DNA from 4 places in the Actinoplanes sp. NPDC000266 genome. Region 1 is predicted to be linked to each of the others. Evidence: riboswitches for the same ligand, from Rfam matches in the RefSeq annotation. Region 1 holds a riboswitch; each other region holds the start of a gene.
What was found. Region 1 has a riboswitch for cyclic di-AMP ahead of ACFY36_RS37450 (C40 family peptidase). Riboswitches for the same ligand answer to the same signal wherever they lie in the genome.
Positions count from the first base shown of each region.

Region 2: another riboswitch for cyclic di-AMP. It lies ahead of ACFY36_RS07555 (C40 family peptidase); the one in region 1 lies ahead of ACFY36_RS37450 (C40 family peptidase).
Region 3: another riboswitch for cyclic di-AMP. It lies ahead of ACFY36_RS45480 (C40 family peptidase); the one in region 1 lies ahead of ACFY36_RS37450 (C40 family peptidase).
Region 4: another riboswitch for cyclic di-AMP. It lies ahead of ACFY36_RS26385 (coiled-coil domain-containing protein); the one in region 1 lies ahead of ACFY36_RS37450 (C40 family peptidase).

Region 1 is NZ_JBIAZI010000010.1:432,962-435,152, forward strand. Features, by position in the region: gene ACFY36_RS37445 (MurT ligase domain-containing protein) at 1-789, opposite strand, end outside; cyclic di-AMP (ydaO/yuaA leader) riboswitch at 1,255-1,385, shown strand; gene ACFY36_RS37450 (C40 family peptidase) at 1,392-2,191, shown strand, end outside.
Region 2 is NZ_JBIAZI010000002.1:262,001-264,191, forward strand. Features, by position in the region: gene ACFY36_RS07550 (AAA family ATPase) at 1-87, opposite strand, end outside; gene ACFY36_RS07555 (C40 family peptidase) at 172-1,167, opposite strand; cyclic di-AMP (ydaO/yuaA leader) riboswitch at 1,183-1,320, opposite strand; gene ACFY36_RS07560 (M56 family metallopeptidase) at 1,443-2,191, opposite strand, start outside.
Region 3 is NZ_JBIAZI010000016.1:101,670-103,860, reverse strand. Features, by position in the region: gene ACFY36_RS45490 (hypothetical protein) at 1-371, shown strand, start outside; gene ACFY36_RS45485 (DUF3817 domain-containing protein) at 395-721, shown strand; cyclic di-AMP (ydaO/yuaA leader) riboswitch at 932-1,059, shown strand; gene ACFY36_RS45480 (C40 family peptidase) at 1,130-2,038, shown strand; gene ACFY36_RS45475 (sigma-70 family RNA polymerase sigma factor) at 2,111-2,191, opposite strand, start outside.
Region 4 is NZ_JBIAZI010000006.1:461,843-464,033, reverse strand. Features, by position in the region: gene ACFY36_RS26390 (coiled-coil domain-containing protein) at 1-451, opposite strand, end outside; cyclic di-AMP (ydaO/yuaA leader) riboswitch at 457-590, opposite strand; cyclic di-AMP (ydaO/yuaA leader) riboswitch at 801-934, shown strand; gene ACFY36_RS26385 (coiled-coil domain-containing protein) at 983-2,002, shown strand; gene ACFY36_RS26380 (ABC transporter ATP-binding protein) at 2,024-2,191, opposite strand, start outside.

The sequences.
Region 1 (2,191 bases):
GAACTCGGCCGCCACGGCCAGGGCGGTCGCCGCGTTACCGAGGTTGACCGTGCCCGGCAGCTGGAGCTTGACCAGGTGCCAGTCGCCGCGCGGGTCGATCACGCCCTCGTCCTCGACGCGCCACTGCGGTATCGGCCGCCGCAGCGGGCAACCGGTGCACCACCAGTCGCCGTTCTCCCGCTCGATCGGGTCGCCGCTCTCGGGGCACACCCACGAGTCGTCCTGCCAGCGCTGGCCGGCGCTGAACCAGGTCACCTTCTGCGATCCGTAGGCGGCCCACACGACCATCGGGTCGTCGGCGTTGGCGACCACGTTCACATCCGGGTGGCCGGCGAGGGCGGTGCGCCACAGCTGCGCCATCATCGCCACCTCCTTGGCCCGGTCGAGCTGGTCGCGGGAGAGGTTGAGCAGGGCCACCACCCGCGGCTTGGTCTCGCCGATGACCCGGGGGAGGTAGTGCTCGTCGACCTCCAGCACCGCGAACGGCGTCTGACCGGCCTTGGCCAGCGCCGACGTGTGCCCGGTGGGCATGTTGGCGCCGAAGGAGTTGGTGGCGACCGGGCCGAGGACGCCGAGCGCGGCGGCCGCCAGCCGGGTCGTCGTGGTCTTGCCGTTGGTGCCCGAGACGAGCGCGATCGCGCGTCCGGTCGCCAAGTGGCTCAGCAGCTCAGGATCGATCTTGAGACCGATCCAGCCGCCGATGACCGAGCCGTCGCCGCGTCCCGCGGCCCTGGAGAGCGCCGCCGCGGTCTTCGACACGGAGGTCGCGACCTTGGCACGCAGGGGCATCTTCCCGTCCGTCACGGCGACGAGGGTACCGGAACGGGACGTTACGTCGAGTTGTCGCCGCTGCCGGCTGTTCGGGGGAGCGGATTTCGCCCGGTAGGAAGGGTTTAGACGGCGGAAGAGTGAATATCAGGTGGCCGCCACCCTGCGGGTGACGAGCAATTATGTGTTCTGATTCACCCGTAACCTTCGACAAATCGTATTTGGCTGATCACGAGGCGTGCTGGCAAAAGTTACGGGGCGATCACAAATCGGACACCCTCTCATGTGCCAACTACTCTCGGTTACTGAACCGATTCCGCCGCTTCAGCCGGATCTCAGGTACCAAGGTTGGGCCGACAGCAATCCGCTGGAGGCTTGCGCCGCCCGGTTCACGCCGAGCCCTGCCCCGGGCCAGGCAGCGCGATCATGAGCACCACGTACGACCACAAAGGCATACGGGGGCAGGGACGGGGGACCCAAATAGCGGTCTCCTCCGCGCCACCCGCTCCGGTGGCGGCCAACGGAGAGACCTTGGGGTGAAGCCGCCTCCCAGCGGCCGGGCAAGCCTTCCCGCCCGAACCCGACAGCTAACCTCGCAGGCGTGCCGGAGGGATATCTCTACCGTGCACGAACAACGTTCGAGCCGGGGCCGCCGCGTGTCCGCCGGTGCCGGCAAGATCGCGCTGTCTCTGGGTCTCTGCCTCTGCGCCGGCCAGCTGGTCTCCACGCCGGCCGCGCACGCCGCAACCCCCGCCCCCGTAGTGGCGCAGGTCGCCACCGCGAAGGCCGCGGCGAAGGTCAAGCCCACGGTCCGCACCAGCGTCAGCACCCGGACGCTCGCGTGGGGAGCCAAGGTCAAGGTGACCGCCCGCTACCTCAACCCCACCAACGGCAAGGCCGTCACTTCCGGATACGTACGCCTCCAGGCGCTGCGTAACGGCAAGTGGCAGAACTGGGCCTCCGGCAAGGTGAACAAGAACGGCGCCGTCGCCCTGTACGGCCAGCCCAAGGTCAGCGGCTCGCTCCGCATGGTCTACCTGGGCACCTCGACGTTCGCCCCGCAGGTGGGCGGCCGTCTCTCGGTGAAGGTCGTGGCCAGCGGCGCCAAGGTCCTCGCCGAGGCTCAGAAGCACACCGGCGCGCTGTACCTGTTCGGCGCTTCGGGTCCGAGCCGCTTCGACTGCTCGGGCTTCACGAAGTACGTCTACAAGAAGGCCGCCGGCAAGAACCTGGCCCACAAGGCCAACACGCAGCAGAAGGTCGGCCGCTCGGTCTCGAAGAGCGCCAAGAAGGCCGGCGACCTGATCATCTTCCGCAACGGCTCGTACGGCTACCACGCGGCCATCTACGCCGGCAACGGCTACATGTACGACTCGCCGCACACGGGCGCCCGCGTCTCGAAGCGCAAAATGATCAGCACGAA
Region 2 (2,191 bases), on a different contig from region 1:
CTCCGCCAGGTGCAGCCGCAACGGCAGGTCGTCCGGGCTGGCCTCCACGGCCGCGGTGAGGCTGTCGATCAAGGGCGAGTCGCTCATGACATCGAATTATGCAACGCCCCGGGAACAGCCGAGGCCGCCAGGGCTCCTGCCCGGGCGGCCTCGACCGTACGAACTCGGGAATCAGCCCGGCCGGCGGAAGCCCGCGATGGGCATCCGGTCGATCTCCGCCATCCGCACGTGATCCCCCGTGTGCGGAGCGTGGACCATCAGGCCGCCACCGATGTAGATGCCGACGTGATGGAGACTTCCCGGGAAGAAGAAGACCAGGTCACCCGGTTGCAACTCGTCCCGCGACACCGCCTTGCCCTCGCCCCACTGGTCTTTCGTGTAGTGGTCGAGGTGCACACCGACGCTGGCCCAGGCCTCCTGGGTCAGACCGGAGCAGTCGTACGAGTTCGGGCCTGCCGACCCGAAGACGTACGGCTTGCCGATCAGGTCGCACGCGCGCTGTGCCGCACGCCCGCCCTTGTCATTGGTGTACGTGACCGGACAGGCACCCAGGCGCAGGGGCCCATCCGAGGCGTCCGCCGAGCCGTACGCCTGGATCCGCAGTTTCTGCAGCGAAGTGATCTTGGTTTGGATCGCCTTCTTGCGCGTGCCCAGGTCCTTGTCGCGCGCGGCGACGGACTTGGTCACGACATCCAGGTCGGACTTGGTGGCGGAAAGCTTGTCGCGCAGCGCCGCCACGCCCTTGATCTGCTCCTGCTGATGACGAGCGAGCTGATCGAGATAGGTCAGCTTGTCGGTCAGCCCGGTCGGCGAGCCACTGATGATCATGGCGTCGAGGGCGTTCGGCGCACCCTGCTTGTACGCGTCGACGGCCAGGCCTTGCACCTGGGCCATCGCCAGGTCGACCTGCACCTGGAGCGGAGTCAGCTGGGCGGCGAGCTTCTTCTGCTGAGCGCGGTTCTTGAGCAGCTGGTTGTGCACATCGTTGTACTGCTCGATGACCGGCTCGAGTTCGTTCCACTGCTTGTCGATCTGAGCCTCGACCGAGGAGGGCGAGGGTGTGGCGTGCGCGACGGCTGGTCCGGTGACAACGACCCCGACCGCCGCGAGTGCGCAGACGAGCCCGCGCAGAACTGCGGCGCGGCCGCGCGCCCCAATCCGTTTCACGTTGGGTGTGATGTCCTTTCTTCCCTCGTGCCGCCGACCGGGTTAGCTGACGGGTTCGGACGGGAAGACGCGTCCGGCCGCGACGCGTCGCGGCTTCACCCCAACCACTCGGGTCCCCGGTTCGCCCACACGGCGATTAGGCGGTGGTCCGTCAGATCGGCCGGGTGGACGATGGGGGGCTGCCGAACCGGGGACCACCGTACTCCGGATCATGTGGAGAACTGAAGCCGCCGCGTACGGGAAACTGCTTGCTCAGGACGGCATACGCAGAGTCACTAGAGCGGCCAGTGGTCCAGCGCACGATCGAGCCAGGGCACCACCAGGATCACCGTGGGTAGCACCAGCAGACCCACGGCGGCGAGCCCGGCGGCGACGTTGAGGCCGACGGACACGGTGTGCGGCTGGCCGAGCCGGGCCAGCCGGCGACGCCTGGCGTCACCCGTCGGATCGGCCCGCGCGTCCTCCGCCAGGGGGATGGCATCGGTCAACCGCTCGAGGGCGGCTCGCAGCGGCTCCGCCCCGGTCTTCCTCCGCGCCACGTCGTCCGAGATCATTTCCAGGAGCAGATGTACGGCGTCAAGGGGCGCCCGGCTCCGCAGAGGCCCCGGCACGGCGCGGTAGAACGCGGTGAACGACTCCATCACCACCTCGTGCCGATGACGGAGGTGGGTCTGCTCGTGGGCGAGGACCGCGTCGACCTGCTCCCGGTCGAGCACCTGGAGCACGCCGTTGCTCAGGACCACGCGCGGCTCGCGGCCGGGCACGCAGTAGGCCAGCGGCAGCGCCCCGTCGAGCACGCGCAGGTTGTCGGGGCCGAGCTCGCGGTGCTGCTCGGCCCGGTCGAGCAGGTCGACCAGCTCACGGTGGCGGGCCCGGCGCGCCCGCGAGCGCCGGGTGACCCCGGCCAGCGAGACGATCAGGCGCAGGATGATGACACCGGCCACGACCAGGGCGCCGATGAGCGCGGCGGCGGCGACCGGCTTGCCCGAGCCGGCGGCCCGGGTGACCTCATACGGCGCGGAGA
Region 3 (2,191 bases), on a different contig from region 1:
GGCACGTCCTGGCGCTGGTCCTGTTCTTCGGGTGCCTGGTGCTGGGCTGGTGGCAGTTCAGCCGCGCGACCGGTGGAAACGCGATCAGCTGGGGCTACATGTTCGAGTGGCCGGTCTTCGCGGGCTTCGTCGTCTTCCTCTGGTGGCGCGAGGTGCAGCTGGCCCGGCGCAAGCTCGACCCGGCGCGGGCCGGCGAGCCGGAGCCCGAGAGGCTCCCAGGTACGGCTGTTACCGTCGGCCGGCCGGTCCGGGTGGCCGTGCGTCCCGCCGCGGACGCCGACGACGCCGAGACGACCGCCTACAACGACTATCTGGCCTGGTTGAACGAACATCCGGGCGCCCGCCCGGGCGACTACCCCGGCCGGAAATAGAGACAGAAGAAGGACGTGCCACTGTGCAGGGTGCCCTGACCCGCTACCGGATCATCGCCTACATCGTCGGCGTGGGGCTGCTCGCGCTCGTGGTGGTCGGCATGCCGCTGAAATACCTGGCCGACAACGACACCGTGGTCGCGGTGGTCGGCCCGGCGCACGGCTTCCTCTTCATGGTCTACCTCGTCCTCACCTTCGACCTCTCGCGCCGGGCCGGCTGGGAGTTCCCGCGCATGGTCGCCGTGATGCTGGCCGGCACCATCCCGTTCCTGTCCTTCTGGGTCGAGCGCAAGGTGAGCAAGCAGTGGATTCCGCAGCGTGAGGCGGAGCTTGCGAATAGTCCGGCTTGAGAGGCAGCATCAACACATTGTCCTTGCCGAATGACTATGTGTTATCGGGATCAATGACGCAAAGCGGTACGCAGTCTTAAATCACTCTGTGACCGCTTGCATTTGATGTTTCCCCCGATAAGTTAATGCGGTTGGTCCGGTCCGCAGCCACTCCCCTCGGTGGCGCCGGCCAGCGCCGCCCAATCCTTCGCGGCGACGCCCCGCTCTCCCCCGAGCGGATCGCGGCCCGTGACGGAGCCGGGGAACCGCGTATTTGGGGTGAATCCGCGAAACTGCGGTAGCGCCTTCTTCCAGCGCGAACCCGACAGCTAACCCGGTAGGCGGCCAAGCGGAAGAAAGGCCACTAAACCGGTGCCACACCTCCGTACGAGGCTTCGGGTGCTCGCCGTCGCGGCCATGGCAGTCGCGATGACCGGGTCTCTGGCGACAGCCGCCCACGCGGCTCCGTCCACGAGCGAGCTCACCAAGAAGATCGAGGCGGCGTCCAACCAGCTCGAGGACATCACCGAGAACTACAACAAGATGAACATCAGCCTGAAGAAGACGATCGCGGACGAGAAGAAGCTCGCGGCGTCTCTGGCTCCCGCCCAGGCGGCGCTCAAGACCGCGAGTGCCCGGGTCGGCACTCTCGCCGCGACGTCGTACATGCAGGGCCGGGTCGGGCCGATGACCGCGCTGCTGTCCGGTGAAGGGCAGGACGACCTGGTCGACAAGATCAACTACCTCGACCAGATCTCGCGGGCCAACCAGCGGGACATCGACTCGTACACCGAGGCGACCCAGAACTTCAGCGCCCGTCAGGCCGCCCTCAAGGCCACCCAGGCCAAGCAGACCGCTCAGGTCAACGCGCTGGCCGCCCGCAAGACGACCATCCAGAAAGACATCAAGAAGCTGATGGCCATGCGCACCGAGGCCTACGGCCAGGCGCAGGAGTCCACCTCGAAGTACACGGGCACGGTTCCCAACCTGCCGGGCTCGGCCGGCAAGGCGGTCGCCTTCGCCTATAACCAGCTCGGTGAGGCGTACGAGTTCGGCGCGGACGGCCCCGGCACCTGGGACTGCTCGGGCCTGACCTCCGGCGCGTGGGCCGCGGCGGGCAAGTCGCTGCCGCACAACACCGAGGCCCAGTGGGGCGTGGTCGCCCACATCAGCCGATCCCAGCTGCAGGCCGGCGATCTGGTGTTCTACCGAAGTCTCGGGCACGTGGCGATCTACGTGGGCGGCGGCATGATCATCCATGCTCCGCACACCGGATCGGTGGTCAAGAAAGTCTCGATCGACATCATGTCGCCGTACGGCTACGGGCGCGTCAAGTAGCGTCAGGCACAGCAAAGGCCGGTACCCCGATCGGGTACCGGCCTTTCGTGTCTAGTGAGCGGGGGGAATTTGTCAGGCGGCCTGGAGGCCCTCGGCCCGGGCCAGCTCGCGGAGCCGGCCGAGCGCCTGGATCTCGAGCTGGCGGATGCGCTC
Region 4 (2,191 bases), on a different contig from region 1:
TCGCCTTGTTGAGCTCGGCGAGCTTCCGGTCGTGCTCGGTGTTGATCTCTTCGAGCGACATGGCCCGGGCCAGGAAGTCGTCCGAGCCCTTGCTGCTGAGCAGGAAGCTGGCCGCGTTCAGCTGGCCGAACCGGTACTGCTGGTTGGCGATCGCGTTGACCTCGGGAATCAACTCGTTGCGCCGCGCCTCGGCCGTCTTGATCTTGCCGGCCAGGGCCTTCTGCGCGGCCGTCGACTTGGCCACGGCGCCCTTGGCCTGGACGAACCGGCGGTTGGAGGACTCGATCAGCTCGTCGAGAGTCTGGTTTTCTTTGCCGGCCGACTCGTCCGGGGCCGCGGAGGTTCCGTCGCCGGGCTCGGCGTAGGCCGGAGAGAGGGGCGAGGCCAGGAAAGCGACAGAAACGATCGGCGCCAGGGCAAGCATCAGCCACCGGCGGGGTCGTACGGTCATGCAGGTTCCTTCCGGTTAACCGCCGACCGGGTTAGCTGACGGGTTCGGGACGGAAGCGATCCCTACCGCTGACGCGGATGCACCCCATGACTGACCTGGTTCCCCGGCTCGCCTCACGGCGATTGGGCGGTGGCCGCCGGCACCTCGGGGGCGGTGCCTGGTTGGGCGGGCCGGCGGCCAGTTTACCCGAGAACAAGACAGGCTTCAGGCCTCGCGAAACAGTATTCGCGTGTTCCACCTGTGACATTGAGTAATTGCGACTACAGTGCGTCGCCATTCAATTGCGTCGCGTGTGATAACTGTCGATCGTTCGATGTCTTCGGTATGGTCGGTGCCGGTCCCCACCCCCAGGGGATCGCCGCCTAATCGTTTCCGGACGAGCCGGGGAACCAATCTTTCCGGGGTGAATCCGCGCCAGCGGTAGGGATCAACTTCCGTCCCGAACCCGTCAGCTAACTCGGTCGGCGGCCGACGGAAGGAACAGGTGTGCGGCAGAAGACTGTCCGGCGACGATTGGCAGCCACCCTGGCGATGCTCGTCGCGATTTCTGGCCTCGCCTTAGCGGTGGCCGCCCCGGCGTCAGCCGCGCCGGGCGACACGGGTGACGACGGCGAGGGCGCCCCCAAGACCCTCATCCAGCAGCTCGAAGCCGCCTCCAAGGGTTTCGTCGAGGCCAAGGAGGCGCTGGAGCGGTCGCGCAAGCGCCAGACCCAGCTCGCCGACAAGCTCAAGGAGCTCGACAAGCAGATCGCCCCGCGCCAGGCCGCGCTGGACGACATCATCCAGCAGTCGTACCGCACCGGGCGCCTCGGCCCGATGAGCGCGCTGCTCTCGGCCGGCTCGTCCGAGGGCTTCCTCGACCGGGCCGAGACGCTCGAGACGATCGCGGTCAAGGAGAACGCGGCGGTGGCGGCGCTCAAGACCACCCGCGACGCCCAGCAGGCGGCCAAGGTCGCCATCGACACCGAGGTGCGCAACGAACAGAAGCAGGTCGCCCTCATGGCCAAGCGCAAGACGCAGGCCGAGAGCGCCCTGAAGGCGGCGAACACCGGCGGGGACGACAAGACCGGCGAGGACGCCCCGCAGGCCAGTGACAAGGCGGTCAGCTCCTCCAGCAAGCAGAAGGCGGGCGCGGCGCCACGCGACTCCGACGGCTCCCTGCCGTCCGAGAGCTGCACCGAGCCCGACCCGACCACCAGCGGGTGCCTGAGCCCTCGTACGCTCAACGCCCTCAAGCAGGCGCAGGCGGACGGCTTCACCCGTTTCGTCGCCTGTTTCCGCGAGCAGAACAGCGGTGAGCACCCCAAGGGCAAAGCCTGCGACTTCGCCGCCGACAAGAACGGTTTCGGCGGCGTCGCCACGGGGGCCAGCAAGACGTACGGCACCAATCTCGCGAACTACTTCATCAACAACGCGGACCGGCTGGGCGTGCTCTACGTCATCTGGTTCGAGCGCATCTGGCTGCCGAGCAGCGGCTGGAAGGCGTACACCCGAGGAAACGGCGACCCTTCCAGCGACCACACGAACCACGTGCATCTTTCAATGCGGTGATCTTTTCAGGGAGTGCGGGACCTACTTGCGTACGTAGGTCTCGTACTCCTTCAAGACATCGTCGGTGGGACCGTCGGCGCGGATCACGCCCGATTCCAGCCAGATCGACCGCTCGCAGGTGTCGCGGATCGACTGCTCGCTGTGGCTGACCAGGAAGACCGTGCCGGCCTCCTCGCGCAGGTCACGCAC